Regions from separate parts of the Streptomyces sp. NPDC026515 genome, predicted to be linked through region 2. Evidence: riboswitches for the same ligand, from Rfam matches in the RefSeq annotation. Region 2 holds a riboswitch; each other region holds the start of a gene.
The links. A riboswitch is a leader RNA that binds a small molecule or an ion and turns the genes downstream of it on or off. The one in region 2 is predicted to bind cyclic di-AMP.

Region 1 (2,193 bases), on a different contig from region 2:
CCACCAGCTCAACGGCCGGGTCAGCAGCCTGCGTTTCCGCTTCGTGAGCTCCATGGCCGGGGCTCTCGGCGTCGGGGGCGACCTCTCCCGGTGGACCGAGGAGGAGCTGGCCGAAGCCGGCCGTTGGGTGGCGCTCTACAAGGACATCCGGCCCCTGGTGCAGCGCGGGGACCAGTACCGGCTGCGGCCGCCGGCCGGCGGGCTCAGCGCCGTGCAGTACACGCTCGGCGACGAGACCGTGGTCCTCGCCTGGCTCCAGGCGCAGAGTTACGGCGAGCCGATGCCGGCGCTGCGGCTGCGGGGGCTCGACCCGACAGCATCGTACGAATGCCGCGAAACGGGCGAAGTGCACCGAGGTGCCGTCCTGTTGCATCACGGGCTGCGCACGGAGCTGCGCGGCGACCTGGATGCGGCAGTTATCCGTCTCCGTCGCATATGACGTCTTTGTCCGAATTGAAACATTCATTCCAACTGGTTCTGGAATAAAAGGGCGTGGTGTGACGCGCGTGAGGAGCGTCATATTCGTGACCGTCCGTCGCGCGTCATGTCCACGTAATTCCCGTGCGTGCCAAGGGGATTGGAAAGGCGTGAAAAGCCGGAATTAACGGAGGGTGACCAGGAATTCCCGTAACGGATCAAGCGAAATCCGGACAGAGGGAATTTGATGCTTGTTTATACGCGTCCTACTCGCTTACGTTCCACGCAACCGGACGGAACGCCGAATCCTGCCGCCGCCCGGAGTTCCCCACACACACTCACCCGTGCCCGGCAGGAGCGGGGGACCCACCAGGTATGACCGCCTGTTCCGGTTCCCGGGACGGCTAGGGGTGTAGCCACGTCTTCCCGCGTGGCCGGGCAGCTCCAGCCCGAACCCGACAGCTCACCTCGCAGGCGCCGGAGAGGAATGCGTCATGCCCGCGAAGGGTAAGCACCGCCGCCCCAAGTCCCAGCGTCTCACCCGCTCGATGGCCGTGGCCGGAACCGGTGGCGCCGCGCTGGCCCTGCCGCTCATGGGAGCCACCGGCGCCCACGCGGCCACCGTGCACACCGTTTCCGGAAAGGCCACGCAGTCGCTTCCGGCCGTCGAGAAGACGGCCGTCGAGAAGACGGCCGTCCGGAAGTCCGCCGTCCGGGATTCCGCCGTCCGGGAATCCGGCACCGGGAATTCCGCGCACCGCGTCTACACGGTGGTGTCCGGCGACTACCTCTCGAAGATCGCCCGCGAGCACAACGTCGACGGCGGCTGGCCCCGGCTCTACGCCGACAACCGGCAGGCGGTCGGCGACAACCCCTCGCTGATCCACCCCGGTCTCAAGCTCACGCTCGGCGGCCGGCACACCGCCCCGGACACCTCCGGCCCGGACTCCCGGTCCGAGACGCGGTCTCCTTCGCGGTCCTCCGCCCCCTCCTCGGACGCGGCGTCCTCCCCGGAATCCTCGGACACCTCCACGACGGCCGTCTCCGGTTTCACCCTCCCGGTGAGCGGCGGCACCATCGGCACCGGTTACCACGTGGCCGGCAGCATGTGGTCCAGCGGTTACCACACCGGCGTCGACTTCGTGGTCCCGACCGGCACCCCGGTCAAGGCGGTCGGCGAGGGCACGGTCGTCACGGCGGGCTGGGGCGGTGCCTACGGCAACCAGGTCGTCATCAGGCTCGCCGACGGCTACTACGCGCAGTACGGCCACCTCTCCGCGCTCTCCGTCTCGGTCGGCCAGACCGTGACCGCGGGCCAGCAGATCGGCCTCTCCGGCGCCACCGGCAACGTCACAGGTCCGCACCTGCACTTCGAGATCCGGACCAGCCCCTACTACGGCTCAGACATCGACCCGGTCGGCTTCCTCCGTCTGAAGGGCGTGGTCGTCGGCTGACCCGTCGACCCCGCTGATCCGACACGCACCCCGAAGGCCGGACCCTCGATCCCCGGGTCCGGCCTTCGGGCGATCGACGCTTCAACGCCCCTGCTCAGAGCCTTATTCCGGGCTTGGCCGAGTATTTACAAGTGTCTTATCTCACCGCTCGTCAACCCTTTATTACGGTCGCGTAGGTCACAGGCCAAGGTGAATCATGGCCCGACGTGGCAGACGATTCGAAGAGTGACAATGCATCAGTGATCGGGTCGTACGTGGCGGTGGGGGACAGCTTCACCGAGGGCGTCGGCGACCCCGGCCCCGACGGGGCGTTCGTCGGCTG
Region 2 (2,193 bases):
CGATGTAGACGCCGACATGGCTGACGTCGTCGTAGAAGAAGACCAAATCGCCGGGGAGGGCGTCGGCGAGGGGGACGGTGGTGCCGGCGTTCACCTGGTCGTACGTGGTGCGCGGCAGCGAGACGCCCGCGGCCTTCCAGGCGGCCTGGGAGAGGCCCGAGCAGTCGTAGGAGCCGGGGCCGGTGGCACCCCAGACGTACGGTTTGCCGATCTGCGCGCGGGCGAAGGCGATCGCCTTGGCGGCCTTCGTCCCGTAGGAGGAGTCGGAGGCGGAATCGGAGGCGGAGCCGGAGGACGAGGAGGAGCCGCCGGAGGAGGACGTCGACGAACCCCGCCGCGCGGCTTGCGCCTGCTGCCTCGCGAGCTCCGCCGCCTTGCGGGCCGCCTCGGCCTGCTGCTTCTTCTCGATCTCGGCCAGCCGCGCCTTCTCCTGGGCCGTCAGCTGCGACAGCAGCTCCCGCGCGGATGCCAGCTTCGTCTGGACGGTGCTCTTGGCGGTCCTGAGGTCGTCCTGGGTCTCGGTGAGCGTCTCCAGGCTCCTGGCGGCCTCCTGCCGCTTCGCCATGGTCGCGGACTGCTGGGTGGCGTAGTCGTCCACCGCGCCCTTCTGCCGCGAGGTCAGCCGGTTCATCAGCTGCGTCTGGTCGAAGTAGTCCTGCGGACTGTCCGCGAGCAGGAAGGTCGAGGTGTCGGGAGCGGCTGCCCCGGTCCGGTACTGGGCCGCGGCGAAGGAACCCAGCTCCTCACGCGCCTTGTTGAGCCGGTCCGTGCGTTCGGCCACGTCGTCGAGCAGGGTGTCGACCTGCTTGCGCTGCTTGCCGGTCCTCTCCTTGGCCGCGTTGTACTTCTCGGTCGCCGACTCCGCCTGCCGGTACAGGGCGTCGACCTTCTTCTCGACCTCCTCCAGGCTGGGCTTGCCGTCCTCGTGAGGTGCGGCGTTGGCCGTCTGGGAGAGCAGCGCCACGGAGGTGAGGGCGGCGGTGGCGAGGGCGGGGGTGCGTATGCCTGCTACGCGCGTTGCGGACGGACGCGACTTGCGGTGCGACGCCAACGGGGGCGACTCCTTCCATGCTCCGCCTACCGAGTTAGCTGTCGGGTTCGGGCGGGTGGTTCGGAAGGGTTGCCCTACGGTCCGTTCCCCGCGAGGGGGCGGGCCCGATTCACCCCGAGGTCGGTGTGGGTCCCCGGCTCCGGATGCGCGGCGGCACCCCGGACTCGGCGGAGGCCGTACGGCCCGGCGACGTTCGCCGGTGGGGGTCGTACGGCCTGCCCGGCACGCTAACCAACTCGTGTGCTCTGTGTGAAGGTTGATGTGCGATATGCCCGATACATTTTCGTGACCTTGGCGGTGCGGGCCGACGGGATCGGCTCATCGGTGCGGATATGGGGCGACTTGTCCGGGGCGGTGGGGTGGTCCGCGCCTCGACGGGAGGACGCGCGCCTGCTCACGGTGCGTGATCGCTGACCGTGAGGGGCTGGTTCTGGTGGGTGACGGGGGCGAGTTTCCGGGGCGGGGACCGGTTGTCGGTGGGGCGCCCTAGACTCGGAGAGCGATGAGCAGCCTCTTTGACGACAGCTTCCTGGCGAGCCTCCAGCCCCCGCACGGCCGCGAGGAGGAACCCCCGCCGCCCGAGGACGAGCACGTACCGGAACCGATTCCGGACGATCTGTTCGGCGGGCAGTTCGACGCGCCCCCGGACCGGGACGCCTACTACCGCGACGGCGCCGCCCGCCCGGCCCCGGACCCGGCCGCGCTCCTGGAAGGGCTGAACGAGAACCAGCGCGCCGCCGTCGTGCACGCCGGCTCCCCGCTGCTGATCGTGGCCGGCGCCGGTTCCGGCAAGACGCGCGTGCTCACCCATCGCATCGCGCACCTGCTCGGCGCGCGCCAGGTGCACCCGGGCCAGATCCTCGCGATCACCTTCACCAACAAGGCCGCGGGCGAGATGAAGGAGCGCGTCGAACACCTCGTCGGCCCGCGCGCGAACGCGATGTGGGTGATGACCTTCCACAGCGCCTGTGTGCGGATCCTGCGCAGGGAGAGCAAGAAGCTGGGCTTCACCTCCTCCTTCTCGATCTACGACGCCGCCGACTCCAAGCGTCTGATGGCCCTGGTCTGCCGTGACCTGGACCTCGACCCCAAGCGCTTCCCGCCGAAGTCCTTCAGCGCCCAGGTCAGCAACCTCAAGAACG
Region 3 (2,193 bases), on a different contig from region 2:
TCGTCATCGTGGACCGCCCCGGGGCCGTCCAGACGCAGCTGCTCATCGGCCGCGTCGGCGCCGACCGGCACGACCGTGTCTGGCCCGCCCAGGTGCTCGGCACCTACTGCCTGGGCGGCACCCTCACCTCCCGCCTGGACCGCGTCCTGCGCGAGGAGAAGGGCTACACCTACGGCGTCCGTGCCTTCGGGCAGGTGCTGCGCTCCGCTCCCGACGGCAGCGGCGCCTCGATGCTCGCCATCAGCGGCTCCGTGGACACCCCGAACACCGGCCCGGCGCTCCAGGACCTGTGGACGGTGCTGCGCACCCTCGCCTCCGGGGGCCTCACGGACGCCGAGCGTGACGTCGCCGTGCAGAACCTGGTCGGCGTGGCGCCGCTCAAGTACGAGACGGCGGCGGCCGTCGCCGGCACCCTGGCCGACCAGGTCGAGCAGCATCTGCCGGACGACTTCCAGGCCACCCTCTACCGGCAACTGGCCGCCACCGGCACCGTGGAGGCCACCGCGGCGGTCGTGAGCGCCTTCCCGGTCGACCACCTGGTGACGGTCCTGGTCGGCGACGCGGCGCAGATCAAGGAGCCCGTCGAGGCCCTCGGCATCGGCGAAGTGACGGTCGTCGCCGCGGAGTAGCGGCACGCGCGCGCCCGGAGCCCTGGTGACCCTCGGGTCACCAGGGCTCTGAAATGTCCGAATTGAGGCGGAGGTTGCCTGTCTGCCCTGTGGGATGCGCGACAAAAACCGCGATCCGTTTGAGGATTGCGGGGACGCCCTCATAGGTTCTTCCGGACTGTCCGCCAGGCACCGAGCCGCGCCCGCGGCACCGGACAGTCATCGCCGAGTCCCCGTACGGCGCGAGCCAGGGGAGCCGGGGACCCATGCAGTCCCTGGGGTGAATCGGACGCCCGCGCGAGCCGCGAGGGCGCCCGTAGGAGACCTTCCTGCTCCGAACCCGTCAGCTAACCCGGTAGGCGAGAGGGAAGGAAAGGACCAGCCTCTACATGGCGTTCATGTGCGCCTCCGGGAAGCACCGTCGTCCCGGCCGGGTGAAGCGCACCACCGCGCAGGCCGCCGGTATCGCGGCCCTCACCACCACAGGTGTCATCGGCACCGTCTCGGCAGCCCCGGCGCTCGCCGCGGAGAACTCGGTCGAGCAGACCGGCCTCACTCCGGTGATCACGGTCAGCGACTCGGTCGCCGAGCAGATCGACGCCCAGGCAGCCGCGCAGACGGCGGCCGCCGAGCGCAAGGCGGCCGAGGAGGCCGCGCGCAAGAAGGCGGCAGCCAAGGCCAAGAAGGAGCGCGAGGCCGAGGTGCGTGCCGCGCGGGAGGCCGAGCGCAAGCGTCTCAACGCCTTCGTCGCGCCGATCTCCGACTCGTACGTCTCCACCGGCTACCGGACCGGCGGCTCCCTGTGGTCCTCCGGCGCCCACACCGGCATCGACTTCCACGCCGCCACCGGCACGGTGGTGCACGCGGTCGGTACCGGCACGGTCGTCTCCACCGGCTGGGGCGGCTCGTACGGCAACCAGATCGTCATCAAGATGGCCGACGGCATGTACACCCAGTACGGCCACCTGTCGTCGATAGGAGTCTCGGTGGGGCAGAAGGTCACCCCGGGCGAGCGGATCGGCCTCTCCGGCGCGACCGGCAACGTGACCGGCCCGCACCTCCACTTCGAGGCCCGCACGACCCCGGAGTACGGCTCGGACGTCGACCCGGTCTCCTACCTCCGCAAGCACGGTGTCGACGTCTGACCCGAACGCGGCGACGACCGTGTGACGTCACGCGGCGAGTGTGCCGAAGCCCCGGCTCCCGAGCCGGGGCTTTCGTCGTTTTCGTGAACCCGATGTCCAAAAAATATGCATGGATTCAGGGCCGCCGTCGGAAATTCCCGCTCATTGCAATAGAGTCACGGAACGGACGCCACTCGGCGGCGTTTCACGGGGATTAAGGCGGAGGTCGGACATGCGTATTCCGGCGCACTCGGTATGCACGGCGATCCGGGACGACATCGTCGCGGGTGTCTACGAGCGCGGCAGCCGGCTCACCGAGGAACTCCTGGCCCGCCGCTACGGTGTCTCGCGCGTCCCCGTCCGCGAGGCCCTGCGCACCCTGGAGGCCGAGGGCTTCGTCGTGACGCGCCGGCACGCGGGCGCGTGCGTGGCGGAACCGACCGAGCAGGAGGCCGCCGACC
Region 4 (2,193 bases), on a different contig from region 2:
GGCGGGCCGGGTCGGCGCCCGGCATCTCGTGGTGACCGGCCGCCCCGCGCCGAGAGTGCGCCCCCTCCTGGACGACCTCGGTTGCGCGGGACTCGCGGTCTGCGGCCAGGGCGCCCAGCTCTACGACGCCGGCGCGGACCGGCTGCTGTGGTCGGTCACCCTGGACCGGGAGCTGGCCGAGACCGCCCTGGGCAAGATCGAGGCCGAGGTCGGGCAGGTGTACGCGGCGGTCGACCAGGACGGCGTGGACGGGCTCACGCTCATCGAGCCGGGCTATCTGATGCCCCACCCCACGCTGCCCGCGCTGCGCGTGGGACGGCGGGACGACCTGTGGTGCGCGCCCATCAGCAAGGTGCTGCTGCGCCACCACACCCTGTCGGACGATGAACTGGCGGCCACCGCGCGCGCGGTGGTGGGATCGCTCGCGACGGTCACCATGTCGGGGCCGGGAACGGTCGAGCTCCAGCCGTGCGGGGTGACCAAGGCGACCGGGCTGGCACTGGCCGCCGACCATCTGGGGCTGAGCCCCGAACGGGCCATCGCCTTCGGGGACATGCCCAACGACATCCCCATGTTCGACTGGGCGTCCTACGGGGTGGCCATGGCCAACGCCCACGCCGAACTCAAGGCGGTGGCCGACGAGATCACCCTGTCGAACGAGGACGACGGCATCGCCGTCGTCCTCGAAAGGCTCTTCACCTGACGGCGCCGGTCAGTACGCGCCGTGCACGTTGTCGATCGAGCCGTACCGCGCGGCGGCGTAGTTGCAGGCGGCGGTGATGTTCGCGACCGGGTCGTAGACGTCGAACGACGTGCCGTCCACGTGGTAGGTCTTGAACGTCGGGTCGATCACCTGGAGCAGGCCCTTGGAGGGGATGCCGGCGGCCGCGTTGGAGTCCCAGAGGTTGATGGCCCGCGGGTTGCCGGAGGACTCACGCATCACGTTGCGGTAGATGCCGTTGTAGCTGCCCGGAATGTTCTTTTCGGCCATGATCGCGAGCGACTCGCGGATCCAGCCGTCGAGGTTGTTCGGGTACCCGGCGAGCGTCGTGGACGCCGTCGAGGTGGTGGAAGTGGCGGCGGAGGCGGCGGTCGCACCGATGAGCGGGAGGGCGAGAACGGCGGCGCCGGTACCGGCGACGGCGAGCGTGCGGACGACGCGGTTACGGCGGGGACGGCGGTGCTGAGGGGCAGCAGACATGTCGTGGTTCCTCTCCGTCGCCTGCGGGGTGAGCTGTCGGGTTCGGGCTCGGGGAGTTCCCGGTCGCACCGCCCTGAGGCGAGGCGACTTCACCCCTAGCCGTTCCGGTACGACGTCCGTCGGTGACGTCGGTCGCCCGGTCCGGCGACTTACCTGGTTCCCCCGCTCCTGCCGTGCGAATGGACTCGTTGATGGTCGCGACGGGCGGCGGCAGGATTTGGCGTCCGCCCGGTGAGCCGGAACGTATGCGAGAGCACATGTCCGGAACAAGTACCTGATTCCCCCAACACGCCGATTGACCTTGATCTGAGTCGTATGGGGTACTTGATCCTTTGCGGTTGCCAAGCCTCAACTCGCCGACAAGGAAAGGAGAGAGAGGGTCGCCTTACCGCCTCGGTGGCACTCAGGGCCACGTGACCCACTTCACGAAGTGGCAATTACGGCGAATCGAACAAATGGGGATTGATTGAATCCGCCTTTCCGGGTATCGAGGGAATAGCCCCGCTCCGCCATTTGTATGGATTGCCTCGATTGGGGCGAATGGAGTGGTGCACATCACAAGCAATTTCATGGATTGTCCGAATTGCCTTGTTAAGCGGAATTTCGCTTCGAGGTGAGCGGACCGACGGACCTGGGCGGGTGGATGCCGAGGTGCCGGGAGTTCCCGTGTGGCGGTACGTGATTCCGGTCACGCCGAGGGCGGGGCGCAGGCGTCACGACTCGGCGGCGGCAGAGCGATCGTCCATGCGCGGGTGTCCTCCGTGGGAGCGGAACCTCCGCCCCCTCGCGCGTCGTTGTCCTGGCGGCCGTCCGGGGAGTGGGGGTCACGGCGAGCGCCATGAGCGGCCCGGGCGCGCGGGTCCTCGTCCCGAGGGGGACGCGTCCCGAGGAGTGCCGACCGCGGGAGCCCCCGACCGTGTTCACGCCTCGTCCGTGCCGAGGCCGCGCCGTCGGCTGCTCGCGGGTCGTGAGTCCGCCCGCACCGCGTCGGC

Region 1: linked by a shared signal. The riboswitch ahead of ACZ4O3_RS09895 (M23 family metallopeptidase) and the one ahead of ACZ4O3_RS30400 (C40 family peptidase) in region 2 are both predicted to bind cyclic di-AMP.
Region 3: linked by a shared signal. The riboswitch ahead of ACZ4O3_RS00605 (M23 family metallopeptidase) and the one ahead of ACZ4O3_RS30400 (C40 family peptidase) in region 2 are both predicted to bind cyclic di-AMP.
Region 4: linked by a shared signal. The riboswitch ahead of ACZ4O3_RS32700 (transglycosylase SLT domain-containing protein) and the one ahead of ACZ4O3_RS30400 (C40 family peptidase) in region 2 are both predicted to bind cyclic di-AMP.

Annotation. Positions count from the first base shown of each region.
Region 1 covers NZ_JBVHQD010000004.1:326,909-329,101, forward strand. Annotated here, with positions in the region: gene ACZ4O3_RS09890 (alpha-galactosidase) at 1-439, shown strand, start outside; cyclic di-AMP (ydaO/yuaA leader) riboswitch at 747-907, shown strand; gene ACZ4O3_RS09895 (M23 family metallopeptidase) at 912-1,871, shown strand; gene ACZ4O3_RS09900 (SGNH/GDSL hydrolase family protein) at 2,111-2,193, shown strand, end outside.
Region 2 covers NZ_JBVHQD010000016.1:155,416-157,608, reverse strand. Annotated here, with positions in the region: gene ACZ4O3_RS30400 (C40 family peptidase) at 1-1,051, opposite strand, end outside; cyclic di-AMP (ydaO/yuaA leader) riboswitch at 1,060-1,231, opposite strand; gene pcrA (DNA helicase PcrA) at 1,554-2,193, shown strand, end outside.
Region 3 covers NZ_JBVHQD010000001.1:143,226-145,418, forward strand. Annotated here, with positions in the region: gene ACZ4O3_RS00600 (M16 family metallopeptidase) at 1-629, shown strand, start outside; cyclic di-AMP (ydaO/yuaA leader) riboswitch at 822-985, shown strand; gene ACZ4O3_RS00605 (M23 family metallopeptidase) at 998-1,753, shown strand; gene ACZ4O3_RS00610 (GntR family transcriptional regulator) at 1,965-2,193, shown strand, end outside.
Region 4 covers NZ_JBVHQD010000018.1:177,675-179,867, forward strand. Annotated here, with positions in the region: gene ACZ4O3_RS32695 (HAD family hydrolase) at 1-703, shown strand, start outside; gene ACZ4O3_RS32700 (transglycosylase SLT domain-containing protein) at 713-1,201, opposite strand; cyclic di-AMP (ydaO/yuaA leader) riboswitch at 1,207-1,402, opposite strand.